One region of the Burkholderia ubonensis genome, then DNA from elsewhere that is predicted to be linked to it. Evidence: riboswitches for the same ligand, from Rfam matches in the RefSeq annotation. Region 1 holds a riboswitch; each other region holds the start of a gene.
What was found. A riboswitch is a leader RNA that binds a small molecule or an ion and turns the genes downstream of it on or off. The one in region 1 is predicted to bind cobalamin.
Positions count from the first base shown of each region.

Region 2: it holds a riboswitch for cobalamin, as region 1 does, so the genes downstream of both, WJ35_RS14745 (iron ABC transporter permease) here and cobG (precorrin-3B synthase) in region 1, are expected to answer to the same signal.
Region 3: it holds a riboswitch for cobalamin, as region 1 does, so the genes downstream of both, WJ35_RS24975 (TonB-dependent receptor domain-containing protein) here and cobG (precorrin-3B synthase) in region 1, are expected to answer to the same signal.

Region 1 covers NZ_CP013420.1:793,554-799,148, reverse strand. Annotated here, with positions in the region: gene WJ35_RS03665 (precorrin-2 C(20)-methyltransferase) at 1-136, opposite strand, end outside; gene WJ35_RS03660 (precorrin-8X methylmutase) at 133-759, opposite strand; partial or broken gene cobG (precorrin-3B synthase) at 752-2,162, opposite strand; cobalamin riboswitch at 2,266-2,457, opposite strand; gene WJ35_RS03650 (bifunctional cobalt-precorrin-7 (C(5))-methyltransferase/cobalt-precorrin-6B (C(15))-methyltransferase) at 2,664-3,902, shown strand; gene WJ35_RS03645 (cobalt-precorrin-5B (C(1))-methyltransferase) at 3,902-5,008, shown strand; gene WJ35_RS03640 (cobalt-precorrin-6A reductase) at 5,005-5,595, shown strand, end outside.
Region 2 covers NZ_CP013420.1:3,226,649-3,232,243, forward strand. Annotated here, with positions in the region: gene lgt (prolipoprotein diacylglyceryl transferase) at 1-399, shown strand, start outside; gene WJ35_RS14720 (SIMPL domain-containing protein) at 484-1,224, opposite strand; gene WJ35_RS14725 (EVE domain-containing protein) at 1,408-1,869, opposite strand; RNA gene ssrS (6S RNA) at 1,943-2,124, opposite strand; gene WJ35_RS14735 (cell division protein ZapA) at 2,205-2,519, opposite strand; gene WJ35_RS14740 (ATPase) at 2,516-2,866, opposite strand; cobalamin riboswitch at 3,022-3,276, shown strand; gene WJ35_RS14745 (iron ABC transporter permease) at 3,749-4,771, shown strand; gene WJ35_RS14750 (ABC transporter ATP-binding protein) at 4,768-5,565, shown strand.
Region 3 covers NZ_CP013422.1:1,172,538-1,178,132, reverse strand. Annotated here, with positions in the region: gene WJ35_RS24985 (Lrp/AsnC family transcriptional regulator) at 1-153, opposite strand, end outside; gene WJ35_RS24980 (LysE family translocator) at 269-907, shown strand; gene WJ35_RS24975 (TonB-dependent receptor domain-containing protein) at 988-2,916, opposite strand; cobalamin riboswitch at 3,126-3,319, opposite strand; gene WJ35_RS24970 (threo-3-hydroxy-L-aspartate ammonia-lyase) at 3,566-4,543, opposite strand; gene WJ35_RS24965 (helix-turn-helix transcriptional regulator) at 4,589-5,227, opposite strand; gene WJ35_RS24960 (YbaK/prolyl-tRNA synthetase associated domain-containing protein) at 5,224-5,595, opposite strand, start outside.

The sequences.
Region 1 (5,595 bases):
TGCCTTTCTTGCCCTTCGCGACGAAATACGCGACCACCGGCGCGGCCTGCAGCAGGCGCACCGCCTTCAGCGTCATCAGTTCGGGGTCGCCCGGGCCGACGCCGAGGCCGAACAGGCGTCCGCGCGCGGCCGTCATTCGACCTCCGTCGCGAGCGCGTTGACCGCGGCGGCCGCCATCGCGCTGCCGCCGCGCCGGCCGAGCAGCGCGACGTACGGCACGCCGCGGCTGTCGGCGGCGAGCAGCGCCTTCGATTCGGCCGCGCCGATGAAGCCGACCGGGAAGCCGAGAATCAGCGCGGGGCGCGGCGCGCCCGCGTCGAGCATGTCGAGCAGATGGAACAGCGCGGTCGGCGCATTGCCGATCACGACGACGCTGCCCGCGAGGTTCGGCCGCCACAGTTCGAGCGCCGCGGCCGAGCGCGTGTTGCCGAGCTGCCCCGCAAGGTCGGGCACCTCGGGCTCGCCGAGCGTGCAGAGCACGCGATTGCCGGCCGGCAGCCGTGCGCGCGTGATGCCTTGCGCGACCATCATCGCGTCGCAGAGGATCGGCGCGCCGGCGGCCAGCGCCGCGCGGCCCGCCGCGCCCGCGCCGGCGGAGAAGCGCAGATCGTCGACGACGTCGACCATCCCGCACGCGTGGATCACGCGCACCGCGAGTTTTTCGAGGTCGGCCGGGATGCGCGACAAGTCGGCCTCGGCACGGATCGTCGCGAACGACTGGCGGTAGATTTCCTGCCCGTCGCGTATGTAGTCAAGCATCGGTGGTGTCCTGGCTTTGCCGCGGGTTGTTGCCCAGTCGGGCCGCGGCCTGGTCGATCGTCAAGTGGCGCGCGAGCAGGGCGCCGAGGCCCGCTGCGCCTGCTGCATCATCGCGCCGGTAAAGGTCGTAGCGCGCCGGCGCGACCGCGACGAGCGTGTGCGCCGCCGGGTGCGGCAGCGCGCAGTGGCGCTCGCAGCCGGTCAGGTGCGCATCGAGCGCATGGCCGACGCGCGCGGCGAGCGCGAGCGCGTCGTGCTTCGTGTCGGCGCGCGCTTTCGCGCAGCCGGCGCTGCCCGCGCACGCGACCAGCGTCGCGAGCGGGTCGAGCGGTGTGCAGACGAGGCCCAGCGACGCGAGCGTGGCCAGCACGGCGTGCGCGCGGGCGGCGCGCACGCCGTGGACGAACACGCCTTGCCACGGCGTCATCGACAGCGTGCCGTCGCCGTCGGCGTCGGCCAGCGCGGCGAGCCGCTCCAGCAGCGCGGCATCGAGCCGGCCGAGCACGAACTGCGCGCCTGCGCTGCAGCGATCGGCGTCGCGCGTCGGCCGTGCGCCGAAGCGCAGCGCGGCGTCGGCCGGCGGACGCCGCCAGCCGGCGAGCGCCGGATCGGCCGCGAGCGGGAACGGCGCGTAGTGCTGCGCGCGCGCGACCAGCGCGCGTTCGCCGCGCGTCGCGAGCAGCGCGCGCATGCGCGTCGCGTCGGCCGGCGCGAGATCGAGGAACGCGAGCAGCAACGCGCGCACCAGTTCGACGGCCTGGTGCGGCGCGACGTCGAACGATGCGGGCCGGTCGCCGGGGGCGACGGGCGGACAGCCGGCCAGCCCGGCCGCGACGCGCACGGCGCCGTCGCCGCGCCGCCATGCGGAGAGCCAGATGTCGTGCGGATGATCGAGCGCCGCGACGGCCTCGCCGCCGTCGAGCTGGATCGAGAATTTCGGTGACAGCTCACCGGCGCGGCTCGCGCGCGAGCATGCCGAAGATCGGCGCGGCGAGCGCCGCGCTGTCGATGAGCGCGGCGGGGTCGCGTCCCGCGAGCGGGCTCAGCATCAGATTGCGGACGTCGTCGCTGGCGGCCAGCGCGGCGCGGGCGTCGTCGGCGTCGCTTGCACCGGCCGCATCCGCGCCGCAGCACGCACCGGAGTACGCGGCCGAGTTGGGGCCGAGGCCCGCGTCGAGCAGGGCGCCGGCGAGCGGCGCGGCCGCGCCGTCGCGGATGCCGCGCAATTGCAGGTTCGCGCGATTGGTCGCTTCGATCACGCCCGAGCCGTGCGCGCGGGCGACGGCGGCGATCGCGCGCGCCTGCCGCGCGTCGAGGCGGCCGCCCGGCAGCTTGATCCGGCACAGGCCGCCGTCGGCGGCCGGGACGACGCGCACGAGCCCCGGGCAGGCCGATGGGCGCACGACGGGTGAAGCAGACGGAACGGGGACGGAATTCAACGGGGCACCGGCGCAGTGTCGCGCCGCGGCCAACGCATCGGTACACCCCGCCCGATGCCGGCTGGCACGCACGCACTTTCAAGCCGGCAGGTCTCCTGGCTGACAGGTCGACGCCCGCTCCAGGCCTTCCCGGACAAGCCAGTGGCGCGAGATGGAGGCGGGCTCGCTGCCTACAGTTGCGGGGGCAGCCACAGCGGCGCGGCACGCGCCCTGTGTTCCCTCTTCGGCCCCGAGGGGCGCCGGCGAACGAACGGGCGTAGGATACCCGATTTCACCGCCGCTTCGCGACCGCCGAACGGCGGTGTGAGCCGACGCGAAAACGCTGCGCGGCGCCGCGGCCGGCGGATGGAAACGCGCGGTGGAACACGCTACCATGCCGTCTTTCGCAATGCGGATCGCCGCACCGGCGCGCGCGTGTGCGCCGCGCGCGGCGACTCGATGGAACCGGACGATGGGGAAGGGTGCATGACGGCGTGGCTGACGGTGGTGGGCATCGGCGACGACGGTTACACGGGGCTCGGGCGCGCCGCGCGCCGCGCATTGCTCGACGCGACGCTCGTGGTCGGCGCGCCGCGGCACCTCGACATGCTGCCCGCGCGGCTCGCGGCCGCGCGCGAGGCATGGCCGTCGCCGTTCGATCTCGCGGGCGTGCTCGCGCGCCGCGGGTCGCCCGTCTGCGTGCTCGCGAGCGGCGATCCGATGCTGTTCGGCGTCGGCGCGACGCTCGCGCGCCAGCTTGCGCCCGGCGAATGGCGCGTGCTGCCCGCGCCGTCGTCGCTGTCGCTGGCCGCGGCCCGTCTCGGCTGGGCGTTGCAGGACGTCGGCGCGGTGTCGCTGGTCGGCCGGCCGCTCGCGGCGCTCGCCCGTCATCTGCTGCCGGGGCGGCGCCTGTTCGTGCTGAGCGCGGACGGCCGCACGCCCGCCGTCGTCGCGGCCGAGCTGACCGCACGCGGCTTCGGGCCGACCCGCATCAGCGTGTTCGAACATCTCGGCGGCCCGCTCGAGCGGCGCATCGATGCGCTCGCGCACGACTGGGCGGTCGACGAGACCGCGGCGCTGAATCTCGTCGCGCTCGACTGCCGCGCGGCGCCCGACGCACCGCGCCGCGCGCTGACGCCCGGCCTGCCGGACGACGCCTACTGCCACGACGGGCAGCTCACCAAGCGCGACATGCGCGCGCTGACGCTCGCGCGGCTCGCGCCCGCGCCGGACGAACTGCTGTGGGACGTCGGCGCAGGCTGCGGGTCGATCGGCATCGAATGGATGCGCGCGCACCCGTCGTGCCGGGCAATCGCGATCGAATCGCACGCGGAACGGCAGCGCTACATCGAACACAATCGCGACGCGCTCGGCGTGCCGGGCCTGCAGCTCGTCGCGGGGCGCGCGCCCGATGCGCTCGCGGGGCTCGCCGCGCCCGACGCGATCTTCATCGGCGGCGGCGCGACCGTGCCGGGCGTGCTCGACGCCTGCTGGTCGGCGCTGAAGCCGGGCGGCCGGCTCGTCGCGAACGCGGTGACGCTGCAGGGCGAGATCGCGCTGGCCGCGTGGCGCGACGCGCACGGCGGCACGCTCACGCGCGTGTCGCTCGCGCACGCGCAGCCGCTCGGCCGCTTCGACACCTGGCGGCAGCCGTTGCCCGTCACGCTGTACGACGTGTGCAAGCCGGCGCAGATGCCGCAGATGCACGCAACGGCGGCCGCGTGATGCGCGACGAAACCCCCGAACAGCCCGCGCCGCTGCGCTTCGGCTACACGACCGGCAGCTGCGCGACCGCGACGTCGCTGGCCGCCGCGCGGCTGCTGCTGACCGGCGAAGCGGGCGACGCGGTCGAGATCGTGCTGCCGAAGGGGCAGCGCGTCGTGATGCGCGTCGAATTCTGCAGGTTGATCGCCGATGGACCCGATGGAACCGGCGGCGCGGAGGCCGGCACGATCAAGGACGCCGGCGACGATCCGGACGTCACGCACGGCGCGCTCGTGTTCGCGCGCGTCGCGCTCGCGGCGGCGCCCGGCGTGCGTTTTCATGCAGGGCCGGGCGTCGGCACGGTCACGCGCGCGGGGCTCACGCTGCCGGTCGGCGAGCCGGCGATCAATCCCGTGCCGCGCCTGATGATGACGACGCACCTGAACGCGCTCGCCGCCGAACACGGCCATGCGGGCGGCTTCGACGTGACGATCGGCGTCGAGGGCGGCGAGGCGCTGGCGCTGAAGACGATGAACCCGCGCCTCGGCATCGTCGGCGGGCTGTCGATCCTCGGCACGACCGGGATCGTGCGGCCGTTCTCGTGCTCCGCGTACATCGCGTCGATCCATCAGGGCATCGACGTCGCGCGCGCGAACGGCGTCGCGCACATCGCCGCGTGCACCGGCAACGCCAGCGAGGACGCGATGCGCGCGCACTACCATCTGCCCGACATGGCGCTGATCGAGATGGGCGATTTCGCGGGCGCGGTGCTGAAGCATCTGCGGCGGGCGCCGGTCGCGCGGCTGTCGATGTGCGGCGGCTTCGGCAAGCTCAGCAAGCTGGCGGCCGGCCATCTCGACCTGCACAGCCGCCATTCGAGCATCGACCTGCCGCTGCTCGCGCAATGGGCCGCGCAAGCGGGCGCGAGCGACGCGCTGCAGGCCGCGATGCTGGCCGCGAACACGAGCCAGGAAGCGCTGAAGCTCGCGCAGGCGGACGGCGTGCCGCTCGGCGACATCGTCTGCGCGCACGCGCTCGCCGTCGCGCGCGACATCGTGCCCGCATCGGTCGCGGTCGAGATGTTCGCGATCGACCGGCAGGGCCGTTTCGTCGGGTGCGCGCGATGAGCCCGCGCATCCTGCTGCTCGGCGGCACCGGCGACGCGTTGAAGATCGCGCGCGCGCTCGGCCCGCGCCACGTATACAGTCTCGCGGGGCTCGGCAAGGTGCCCGGCGATCTCGCGTGCGAGGTGCGCGTCGGCGGTTTCGGCGGCGCGCAGGGGCTGGCCGCGTACCTGCGCGACGCCGGCATCGGCCTCGTGATCGACGCGACCCATCCCTATGCCGCGCGGATCAGCGCGAACGCGGCCGCCGCCGCGCGCGACGCGGGCGTGCCGGTCTGGGCGCTGCGCCGCGCACCGTGGCAGCCGCAGCCGGGCGACGACTGGCGGATGGTCGACGACTGGGCCGGCATCGAGGCCGCGCTGGCGCCGTTCCGCCGGCCGCTGTTCACGCTCGGCCGCGAGCCGCTCGCGCATCTCGACGCGATTCCGGTGCACCAGTTCTGGCTCGTGCGCTGCCTCGATCCGCATCCGGGCAACGCGCGCGCGCAGATCGTCGCCGCGCGCGGGCCGTTTACGCTCGACGGCGAGCGCGCGCTGTTCGCGCTCGCGGGCATCGACGTCGTCGTCAGCAAGAACAGCGGCGGCGCGGCG
Region 2 (5,595 bases), 840 kb from region 1:
CTGTTCCCGGGTGCGATGCGCGACGATGCGGCCTGGCTGCCCGCGCATCCGGCGCTCGTCGCGAAGTGGCATCTGGCCGACGTGTTCATGCAATACCAGATGCTGCCGCGCCATCCTTCGCAGCTCTATGAAATCGCGCTCGAAGGCGTCGTGCTGTTCTTCGCGCTGTTCTTCTTCTCGCGCAAGCCGCGGCCGATGGGCGCGGTGTCCGCGCTGTTCCTGATCGGCTACGGTCTCGCGCGCTTCACGGTCGAGTTCGCGCGCGAACCGGACGACTTCCTCGGGCTGCTTGCGCTCGGCCTGTCGATGGGGCAGTGGCTGTCGCTGCCGATGATCCTCGCGGGCGTCGCGCTGATGGTCTGGGCATATCGCCGCCGTGCGGCGGCCTCGGCTGCGTGATGCGATCGCGCAACTGACGCACCAACGAAAAACGCCGGCCACTGGGCCGGCGTTTTCGCATCTGGCGTGCTCGAGCGTCGTGCGTTACTTCATCTGCACCGAGCCGTTGACCGTGACCGACACGGTCGCCTTGCCGCCTTCGACCGCGATCGGCGCGCTCATCTTCGCGCTGTCCATCGCGGGTGCGGCCATCGCCATCATGCGCGGATACGGCTGCACGTTGCGGCCGCTGCCGACGTTCACGTCGCGAATCGAATAGTTGTTGTAGCCGAACGCCTTCGCGGCCTCGTCCGCGCGCACGCGGAACGACTTGATCGCTTCGGTCGTGAGCTTCTGCTCGGCCGCGCGCTGCGCTTCCGGCGACAGCGAGAACTCGACGTTCGCGACCTGCATCAGGTTCGACAACTGGCCCGCGAGCTTCGACGCCGCGGCGAAATCGCGCGATTCGAGCACGACCTCGGTGCGGCCGCGCCATGCGGAGATCCTGCCGTCGCGGTCAGTGCTCGGATAGACGGAGAACGCGCCCGTGCGCGCAGTGACGCCCGACACGCTCTTCGCCTGCGCGAGCGCGGCGTCGGCGCGCTGGTTCAGCGCGGACGTCAGGCTGCCCGGGTCCTTCGCCTGCTGCTCGTAGAACAGCGTGATGTGGATGATGTCCTGCGGCACCTCGGCGCTCGCCTGCGACGACAGCGACAGTACGCCCGACGGCTCCGGAAAATGCGGGTTGACGGCCTGCGCGTGCGCCGCGGGCGACGCGAGCGTCAGCGCGACGGGAACGGCGGCGGCGAGAGCGAGCGACAGCGCGAGTGCGGATTTCTTGGTCATTGTTGGACTCCTTGTGCGAGGGCGCGCACGCGGATCACGCGTGCGCGACGCGGGCGGGCCGCGCGACGAAAAAACGACGGCCGGCCCGACTGGCCGGCAGCGGTTGCTTAGGCTGCGCGACCGCGCCGCGAGTTCCGGACGGGCGGTCGTGCGTTGACCAAATTTAATGTTTGCCCTTTGCGTTCACTTCATCAGCCGTTCGGTGATGAAGCGCCATTCGGCGCGCGTGACGGGCGTGATCGACAGCCGGTTGCCTTTCGCGAGCACGCGCATGTCGGCGAGCTCGTCGTATTCGCGCAGTGCGGCGAGCGGCACGAGCGCCGCCTTCTTCACGAAGCGCACGTCGACGAGCAGCCAGCGCGGCGTTTCCTGCGTCGACTTCGGATCGTAATAGGGGCTCTTCGGATCGAACTGCGTGGGATCGGGGTAGGGTGTCGACGACACTTCGGCGAGGCCCGCGATGCCGGGCTCGGGGCAGCTCGAGTGATAGAACAGCACGCCGTCGCCGATCTGCATCGTGTCGCGCATGAAATTGCGCGCCTGATAGTTGCGCACGCCGGTCCACGGCAGCGTGCGCTGCGGCGCATTCGCGAGATCGTCGATGCTCGCTTCGTCCGGTTCGGACTTCATCAGCCAGAATTGCATGGATCGTGATCGACGCAGAAAGAGGCTGCTACAAAAGGAAACGGCATCGGGATAGGTACCCGATGCCGTTGAATAGGCCCCCGCCTTAGCCGCTAGGCCGGCATCCTGAACCTGGGGTTCAGAATTGGTCGCAGTTAGCAGCACTTCGGGTACATCAGACAGAGTGACGCGCGCGCCCGTGCTACAAATTTCCGCAACCGTGCACATGGCATTGGTTCAAGGAATATATGACCTTGGCGAACCAGGCAGGGAAGCTGACTAAACTGTGAATCTATGTGTCCAATTTGACCACCGTTGACCGTGGAGATCAAGGGAAATCGACGCATCGATCCGGGTTACTGCGTCTCGTGCTGTGCGAGCACCGCACCGAGCTGTTCATTCATTTGGCGCATTGTACGCCGGATTTCTTCCGCGGGAAATGCTTCACCGTGACGCACGCTCTGCTGCAGCCGCAGCAGTTCCGACGCGAGCGACAGCGCCGCCATCACGGCGATGCGGTCCGTGCCGCGCACCGAGCTGTTCGAGCGGATCTTCGTCATTTCCGCGTCGACGCGCGCGACGGCTTCCAGCAGCGCCGCTTCGGTCTCGGCCGAACAGGCGAGCCGGTAGGCCTGGCCGAGAATCGAGACTTCGATCTGCTTGGTGCTCATGCATGTTCTCCGTGGCTGGCTGCGTCGTCGCTATCGGTGCGCGACTGCGCATCCAGCAGGTCGAGCTGGTTGTCGGCTTCCGCCGCGCTCTTCGTGCGCGGCAGCTTCTCGAGAATCGCGTTCAGCTTGACCTGCGCGTCGTCGATCTTCGCCGACAGCGTGTCGCGTTCCTCCGCGAGCGCGTTGCGTTCCTCGCGCAGCTGCGTGAGCTCGCTGCGCACCGTGTCCGCTTCCGCGCGCAGTTGCGCGACCTGCTCCTCGAGCGCGAGCCGTTCCGAGTGATAGCGCTGGTTCAGCGCAATCAGCCGGCCAATATTTTGAGATAAGGTTTCGAGTTCGTTGAGCATCTGCTGCGTCCTCTAAAGACCCAGCATTTTAGCGCGGAATAACGCACATTCCGACATATGTAACGTTTCCAGTCGTAACACCCCCGCTTCTTGCCGCGAATATGCCGGTTGCGCAACGCGCGGCCCGCTTTCTTGACGCTCTCGCGGCCCGCTCCTAAACTTGGCGCCGCCTCGGTGCTCGCGCGTGCGACGCGCGGTTAAACGGGAAGCAGGGCGCGGGCTCCGCCAGGAGCCGCCAACCTGCGCTGCCCCCGCAACGGTAAGCGGCCGCATCGGACGATGCAGGCCGGCTCGGGTGCGCTCGGCGTGTGCGGTTCGCACGCGGGCGCAGGCCACTGCGCATGTCTCGCGCGGGAAGGCGAGCCGGAACGCCGCCAGCCCGGATACCGGCCGAGGCGGGGAGCCCGTGCGCGGGCTTCGTAACGCGCGGCCTGCGGGGAAGCGGGGCGCGCTGCGGTTCACAGGACTTTCTTCGATGCTGACCCCAATCATTCGCACGACGCTGCGCATGCCGCCGCGTGCCGTGTGCCGCCGTCACGTTGCGTGCGGCCAGTGCGGCTGCGCCGGGCTCGGCGAGTTCGGCGAGTGCGGCGGCCTCGCACGCGAGCGCGATGCCGCACGACCGGCAAGCGCGCGAGGCGCGAGCGTGCGCGCGACGCCGTGCGCGCGGACCGGCCGTTCGATGGATCTCGACCGTCACGGGCCGGCGTCGCCGAAGTGCGGCGCAGCAACTCGCCGTACGGGGGCCGGCAACCTGCACATCGGTTCGACACGTCGCAGCGCGACGTCCGTTCGGCGTTCGCCTCGGCGCAACGCAATCTCCGTCATGCGTTCGTCTCACCGCAGCGCCACGCGCGTGCGCCGCTGCTCGACCTTCGTCGGATGCGGCGCATGAATGCCGCGCGTGCCGTCGCGATCTGGACCACGCTCGCCGGCGTGGTGGCGCTGCTGTTCGTCGCGTCACTGACGATCGGCAGCGTGCCGATCTCGCCGCTGCAGGCGCTCGCGTCGCTCGTGCCGCACGGCGGCGACACGTCGGGCGGCACGGCGCTGTTCGGCGACATCGTCCGCACGCTGCGCGTGCCGCGCGCGCTCGCCGGCTTCGCGTGCGGCGCGCTGCTCGCGCTCGCGGGCGCGCTGCTGCAGGTGCTGCTGCGCAATCCGCTCGCCGAGCCGTACGTGCTCGGCGTGTCGGGCGGCGCGGCCGGTTTCGCGCTGGTCGCGATGATCGCGGGCGGCGCGTGGTGGCTCGTCGATGCGTCGGCGTTCGCCGGCGCGCTCGTGTCGATGCTGCTCGTGCTCGGCCTCGCGCGCCGCGAGCTGTGGCGCGGCGACGCGCGCGACGCATCGCCGCGGCTGCTGCTCACCGGCGTCGTGATCGCGGCAGGGTGGGGCGCGCTCGTCACGCTGCTGCTGTCGCTCGCGCCCGATGCGCGGCTGCGCGGCATCATCTTCTGGCTGACGGGCGACCTGAACGGCGTCGCGACGCCGTGGTTCGCATGGGCCGCGCTCGCGCTCGCCGCGGGCGTCGCGCTGCCGGCCGCGCCGCAACTGAACGTGCTGCTGCGCGGCGACGCGACCGCGCTCGCGCTCGGCGTGCCGGTCGCGCGGCTGCGCGTGCGGATCTATCTCGTCGCGTCGCTGGCCGCCGCGGCCGCGGTGACGACCGCCGGCACGATCGGCTTCGTCGGGCTCGTCGTCCCGCACGCGCTGCGCCTCGCGTTCGGCAACGACCAGCGCATGCTGCTGCCCGCCGTGATGCTCGCGGGCGGCGGCGGCGTGATGGCGGCCGACCTGCTCGCGCGCACCGTGATCGCGCCCGCGCAACTGCCGGTCGGCGTGATGACCGCGCTGATCGGCGTGCCGGTGTTCCTGTGGATGTTGCTGAGGAGGCCGCCGCGATGACGCACGCTGCCGACGCGGATTGCACGGCGCTCGCGCTCACGCTCGAGGCCGGCGCGCGCACGCTGCTGGGCGGTTTCACGCAGACGTTCCGGCCCGGCGAGATCTGGTGCGTCGCGGGGCCGAACGGCGCCGGCAAGACGACGCTGCTCGCGACGCTCGCGGGCCTTTCTGCGCCATCGGGCGGCCACGTCGAAGCCGACGGCCGGCCGCTTGCCGCGTGGCCGGCCGCGCAGCTCGCGCAGCGGCGCGCGCTGATGCCGCAGCAACTGCACGACGCGTTCAGCGCGACCGTGTTCGACACGGTGCTGCTGAGCCGCTTCCCGTATCTCGGCGGCTGGGGCTGGGAGCGCGACGGCGATCGCGCGGCCGCGCGCGATGCGCTGGCGACCTTCGGCCTGGCAGCGCTCGCCGGGCGCGACGTGCTGTCGCTGTCCGGCGGCGAGCGGCAGCGCGTCGCGCTGGCCGCGACGCTGTGCCAGGGCGCGCCGCTGCTGCTGCTCGACGAGCCGCTCGCGCATCTCGACCTGCATCACCAGATCGACTGCCTGACCGCGCTGGCCGCGTGGCTCGAAGCCGATCAGCGCACCGTGCTGTTTTCGTGCCACGATCTGAATCTCGCGCGGCGCTTCGCGACGCACGCGCTGCTGCTCGATGGACGCGGCCACGCGTGGGCGGGGCCCGTGCATGACGTGCTGACGCCCGAACGCGCGAGCGACGCGTTCGGCTATCCGCTCGTGCTGATCCGCCAGGACGGCCGCGACGCGCTGCTGCCCGCGTGGCCGGAGCGGCGATGAATGCCTTTCTTTCGACGCGCGGCGGTTGCC
Region 3 (5,595 bases), on a different replicon from region 1:
CGTGTAGCCGCCGATCACACCGGTCGACTCGAGACGCTTCACGCGCTCCGTCACCGCCGGCACGGACAGGTGAACCTGCCGCGCGAGTTCCGTATAGCTGATGCGGCCGTTGGCCTGCAGCAGCGCGATCAGCTTCCAGTCGAGTTCGTCCATCGCGTCGGAGTTTTTAAGGTGAAAGCGCCATTTTTCCTTAAAAACCGGCTTCAGCGGCGATCGGATTTTCCATACGATGCTTTCTCCAGTCATCACACATCGCCGGGAGCCGGTCATGCTGTTCATCAAGTCCGTCGTGATCGGGTTGTCGATCGCGCTGCCGGTCGGCCCGATCGGCATGCTGTGCATCCAGCGCAGCCTGAGCCGGGGCTTTCAAGCGGGGTTCGCGACGGGCCTGGGCGCCGCATGCGCCGACGCGCTCTACGGACTGCTCGGCGCGCTCGGTGTGGCCGGCGTCGTCACCGCGTTTCCGATGCTGACCGTCGTGCTGAAGATCGGCGGCGGCGCGTTTCTCATGTGGCTGGCCTGGACCATCGCGCGGCAGGGAGCGCCTGCGCCGGCCGCGCGCGCCGAACTGCCGCGCACGACCGCGCTGCGCGATTTCGTCACGACCTTCGGCCTGACGCTGTCCAACCCGATGACGATCCTGTCGTTCGTCGGAATCTTCGCGGCGCTCGGCCCGCTGGCCGGCGCGCACGACAGCGGAATGCGCGCGACGGTCGCGATGATGGTGGGCGGCGTGTTCGTCGGTTCGGCGGCGTGGTGGCTGTGCCTGAGCGGCACGAGCGCCGCGCTGCGCACCAGGATGCCGCCGGCGCTCATGTACGCACTCGCGCGCGTGTCCGCGGTCGTGATCGCGGGATTTGGCGCGATCCAGCTGATCGCAGGCGTGCGTGGCGTCGCAGGGGCGTGACGCGCATCGCGGCGCGACCGCGTATGCACGAGGACTCGATGCGGCACCGCCCGCGCGGGCCAGTGCCGTACCCGGCGCGATCAGAACGTATAGCTGATCTTGCCGAACGCAGTGCGGCCCAACGTGTTGTAGCCGTAGGCGGTCATGTACTGGCGGTCGAACAGGTTCGACAACGTGGCCGACACCGTCAGATGCGCGTTGACCTTGTACGACGCGCGCAGGTTCACGCTCAGGTACGACGGCAGATAGGTCGTGTTGGCCGGGTCGTCGAACGTCGTGCCGCCGTAGCTAAGCGTGGCGCCGGTACTCAACGCATGCAGGCGCAATTCGTCCCACGTGTGGTCGACGCTCGCGCTGAAGGTCTGGCGCGGCCGGCGGCTCAGCCAGCTTTCGTTGGTCACGTCCTGCGGATTCAGGATGCCCACCGCGATGCTGACCGGCGTCGACCGGCCGATCGTCCCCTTGTACGACAGGTCGATGCCGCGGATATGCGCGCGGCCGATGTTCATCGGCGAGAACGTCGCCGGGTTGTACGCGATCAGGTTGTTGACGCGCGTGTCGTAAATCGCAGCGCTGAACGTGCCGTATGCCGTATTCGCATCGAGCGCCGCCTCGACCGAATCGCTGCGTTCGGGGTTCAGGTTCGGATTGCCGTAACCGGGGTAGTACAGGTCGTTGAACGACGGCAGGCGGAACGCATTGCCGTACGAGACGCGCGCCGCATACACCGGCGTGATCGCCCACGACAGCGCGACGTTACCCGTGTTCACCGCCTTGCCCATGATGATCTCGTGCCGGCCCGCGACGAACATCGTCACGCTGCCGAGCGTCGCCGACTGATGCAGCGAAAACGCCGAGTCGTTGCGCGTCGGTATGCCGTCCGGCAGGTCGGCAGGCAGGAACGCCTGCTCGCGCGTGAAGTCGTAGGCCAGCTTCGTCTCGCCCGACAGCGGCAGCCCGAACAGCCGGAAGCCGTGCTCCTGATGCGTGAGCGACGTCGACACGCTGATGCGCTGCGAATCGATCTGGTCGGTCGGGATGGTCGGATCGTTCGCATACAGGAACTGCCGGTCGCTCGCATAACCGAACGACTGCGCGAACTGCGTGTCGCGCGTGATGTCGAGATGGAACGCGACGCCGGTCGTCAGCTGATGGTCGAGTTGGCGATTCGCGAAGCCTGCGTTGTCGTAGGACAGGTCGGAGCGGTGATACAGCGCGAACGTCGAGACCGACCAGTTGCCGCGTGCATAGCCGAGACGCGCATCGAGATCCTGCGCGTGATACGGATTGCGTCCGGCCTCGTGGTACGGCAGCACTGGCTGCGTGGCGTCGATGCCGGCGGTGTTGTAGTCGTGCAGGCCGAGCGAGTAGGTGAGGCCGCCGAGCGCGGCGAGCGGGCCGGTGGACGGCACGGTGCCGGACGTGCGCAGCTGCGTATCGAAGGTCTTGTTCGAGCCGCCGCCGAACGACACGCTCGTCTGGTTCGGCTGACCCGCGGCGCGGCGCGTGAACAGCTGCACGACGCCGCCCATCGCGTTCGCGCCGAACGACGCGGCGGCCGGCCCGGAGATCACCTCGACGCGCTCGAACGCTTCGGTCGGCAGGTCAGCCCACGGCGCGATGCCGGTGGTCGGCGAGCCGATCGGGATGCCGTCGATGAACACCGCGACCTGGCTCGCCGACGAGCCGCGGATGCTGACCGACGCGGACGAGCCGGGGCCGCCGTTGGACGACACCGTCACACCGGGCAGCGTCGCGAGCGCCTGCGTGATGCTCGGCTCGCTGGGCGACAGCCGCTCGAGGTCGGCGCGCGTGAGCACCTGCGTCGTCGCATAGCGCTGGTCGAACGACTCGGGCAGGCGCCGCGTGTCGGTCACGGCGATGGTCGGCAGCTCCGTGCCGGCCGCGGGCGGCGACGCTTCGGCAGGCGCCGTGTCGCCGGCCGCGTGCGCGAGCGGGCAGAGCAGCGCCGATGCGGCGGACGTGGCGAGAAGGTGGCGAAGATTCATGATGCGGCGAGCGTGGTCGTGTTGCAGATGCGGCGTGCGCGCGAGCCGGCGCCGCGCACGCAGGCGGTGCAGCGGCGCGATGCTTCCGGCGCGGAAGCGAGGGCGGTAAGAATGAACATGCGAAGCGTTCAGAGGTCGGGGCCGTCCATGCAACGGGGCGACCGCCAACGGCGGTGCCGGCGCATCGGGACACCCCGCCCGGTGCGGCTGCTGGACCTCGGGTCGATGGCAGGTCTCCTGGCTTGCGGGTCGTCATCCGCGCCGGCCTTCCCGGTTTCCCAGTGGCGCGTGGTGGCGCGGATTCGCCGCTTACAGTTGCGGGGGCAGCCGCAGATTGGAGGCTCGGCCTCTGCTGCGTTCCCTTTTGATCCCGTCTCCGGGAACCATCGGTGCGCAAGCGTAAGGGCGAGCACGCCGGCACGTCAATCGTCGAATCGCGCAGGGGTGCGAAAAAACGTCACCGCGCGTCGAATGCTCGCGGATGGCGTGTCGCGGGCGCAACGGAGCGTATTTCACATCTGACGAAAGCGGCTGGCCGTGGCGGGGCGATATGAGGCTGGAACGCGCGCGTCCTCGTCGTTCGAACGAGGCGGTGGGGTGTTGCGCCGGGAGCGCGCGCCGCAGCCGCCGGCGCGCGCCCCCGGCGATTTCATGCGGCGGGACTGGAAACCAGTGCGGCGAAGTTCGCGAGGTCGATATTGCCGCCGCTGATGATGATACCGACGCGCTTGCCCGCGAGTTCGTCCTTCATCTTGCGTGCGGCCGCGAGCGACAGGCAGCCGGTCGGCTCGACGATGAGCTTCATCCGGGTTGCGAAGAACCGCATGCTGTCGACCAGTTCGGCGTCGGTCGCTGTCAGGATGTCGTCGACGTCGCGCCGCAGGATCTGGAACGTCAGGTTGCCCAGATGCTGCGTCTGCGCGCCGTCGGCGATCGTGCGCGGCGTGTCGATGTGCACGATCGCGCCGCTGCGGAACGATTGCTGGCCGTCGTTGCCGGCTTCGGGCTCGACGCCGTACAGCTTCGCTTGCGGCGACAGCGCACGCGTCGCGAGCGCGGTGCCGGAGAGCAGCCCGCCGCCGCCCATCGGGACGAACAGCGCATCGAGCGCGCCCACTTCGTCGAACAGCTCCTTCGCGGCAGTCCCTTGTCCGGCGAGCACGTCCGGGTGGTCGTAAGGCGGAATCAGCGTGAGCCCGTGCTTCTCCGCCAGCTCGCGGCCGATCTGCTCGCGGTCTTCCGTATAGCGGTCGTAGGTCACGACGTTGCCGCCGTAGCCGCGCGTGGCGGCCATCTTCGCGGCCGGCGCGTCCTGCGGCATCACGATCGTTGCCGGGATGCCGAGCATGCGCGCCGACAGCGCGATCGCCTGCGCGTGGTTACCCGACGAGAAGGTGACGACGCCGTTGCGGCGCTGCGTGGCGTCGAAGCGCGACAGCGCGTTGAAGGCGCCCCGAAACTTGAAGGCGCCCATGCGCTGAAAATTCTCGCACTTGAAGAACACTTGCGCGCCGAGCGCGTCGTCGAGCGTGCTCGACGTCATCACGGGCGTGCGGTGCGCGTGGCCCTGCAGGCGCGCGGCGGCGGCCGCGACGTCGTCGTAGGTGGGAAGGGTCGGATTGGTCATCGGTGGCTCTCGTCGATAGGGCGATCATCGGGGCGGGCGTGCCCGTCATTTTGCATCGTTGTACACGGTCGCGCGCGAGACGCCCAGGTGTTGCGCGACGATTTCCATCGCGCGGCGCACCTCGAGAAAGCCGTCTGCCTTCAGCATCTGCATCAGCTCGCGCCGCTGGTCGGTCTTCAGTTCGCGCGGCGTGGACGCGAGACGCGTCGCGAACGCATCGATGCGCTGCCGGATCGCGTCGGCGCCGGCCGGATCGAGCGTGTCGGCGACCGGCGCGCCTTCGACGCTGCAGAACTGGTTCAGCATCCCCTGGAAGCCGCGGAACAGCGTGACGTCCGCGTTCAGGCACAGCGCGGCCACGTAATGGCCGCTCGAATCCTTGATGCCGATCGACGTGCTCTTGGCCTGGCGCCCGTCGCTGAACCGATTCGCATAGTTCGCGAGCACTTGCGGGTAGCTGTCGTCCGCGATGCGGGCGAGGCCGAGTTCCGTCGCGGGGTCACCAACCTCGCGCCCGGACAGGTTGTTGTGGATGGCGAGAATCGCATGCTTCGGCGAGCGCAGGTCGTGCACGACGACCTCGGTGAACGGCGCGAACATCGCGCCGAGCCCTTCGGCGATGCGCAGCACCTGTTCGATCAGCGATGCCTGTTCCAGCTGCGGCGTCGGGCGGGAACGGTTCATCGCGCGGCTTCGAGCGCAGGTGCGTCGGTGGTCTCGGGACGCGTGATGTCGGCGAGCAGCGGTCGGGCGATCCGCACGTAATCGGACGCGTCGAGCACGATCGAGCGGTCGAGGCGTCCGGCGTTGAACGCGATCGCGTCGTTGCGTTCGACCAGCGCCGGATCGACGACGAGCGTCACGCTCGCGTCAAACACGAACGGCGGCACGGCGCCCATCACGCAGCCGGTGACGGCGGCCGCGCGCTCCGGCGGCGCCAGCGTCGCCTTGCGACGGCCGAGCGCGTCGGCGACCTTGCGGAAGTCGATCTTCAGATGACCGGGGATCACTGCCAGCGCGGTCGCATCGCCGCCATCCTTGAACGTGCAGAG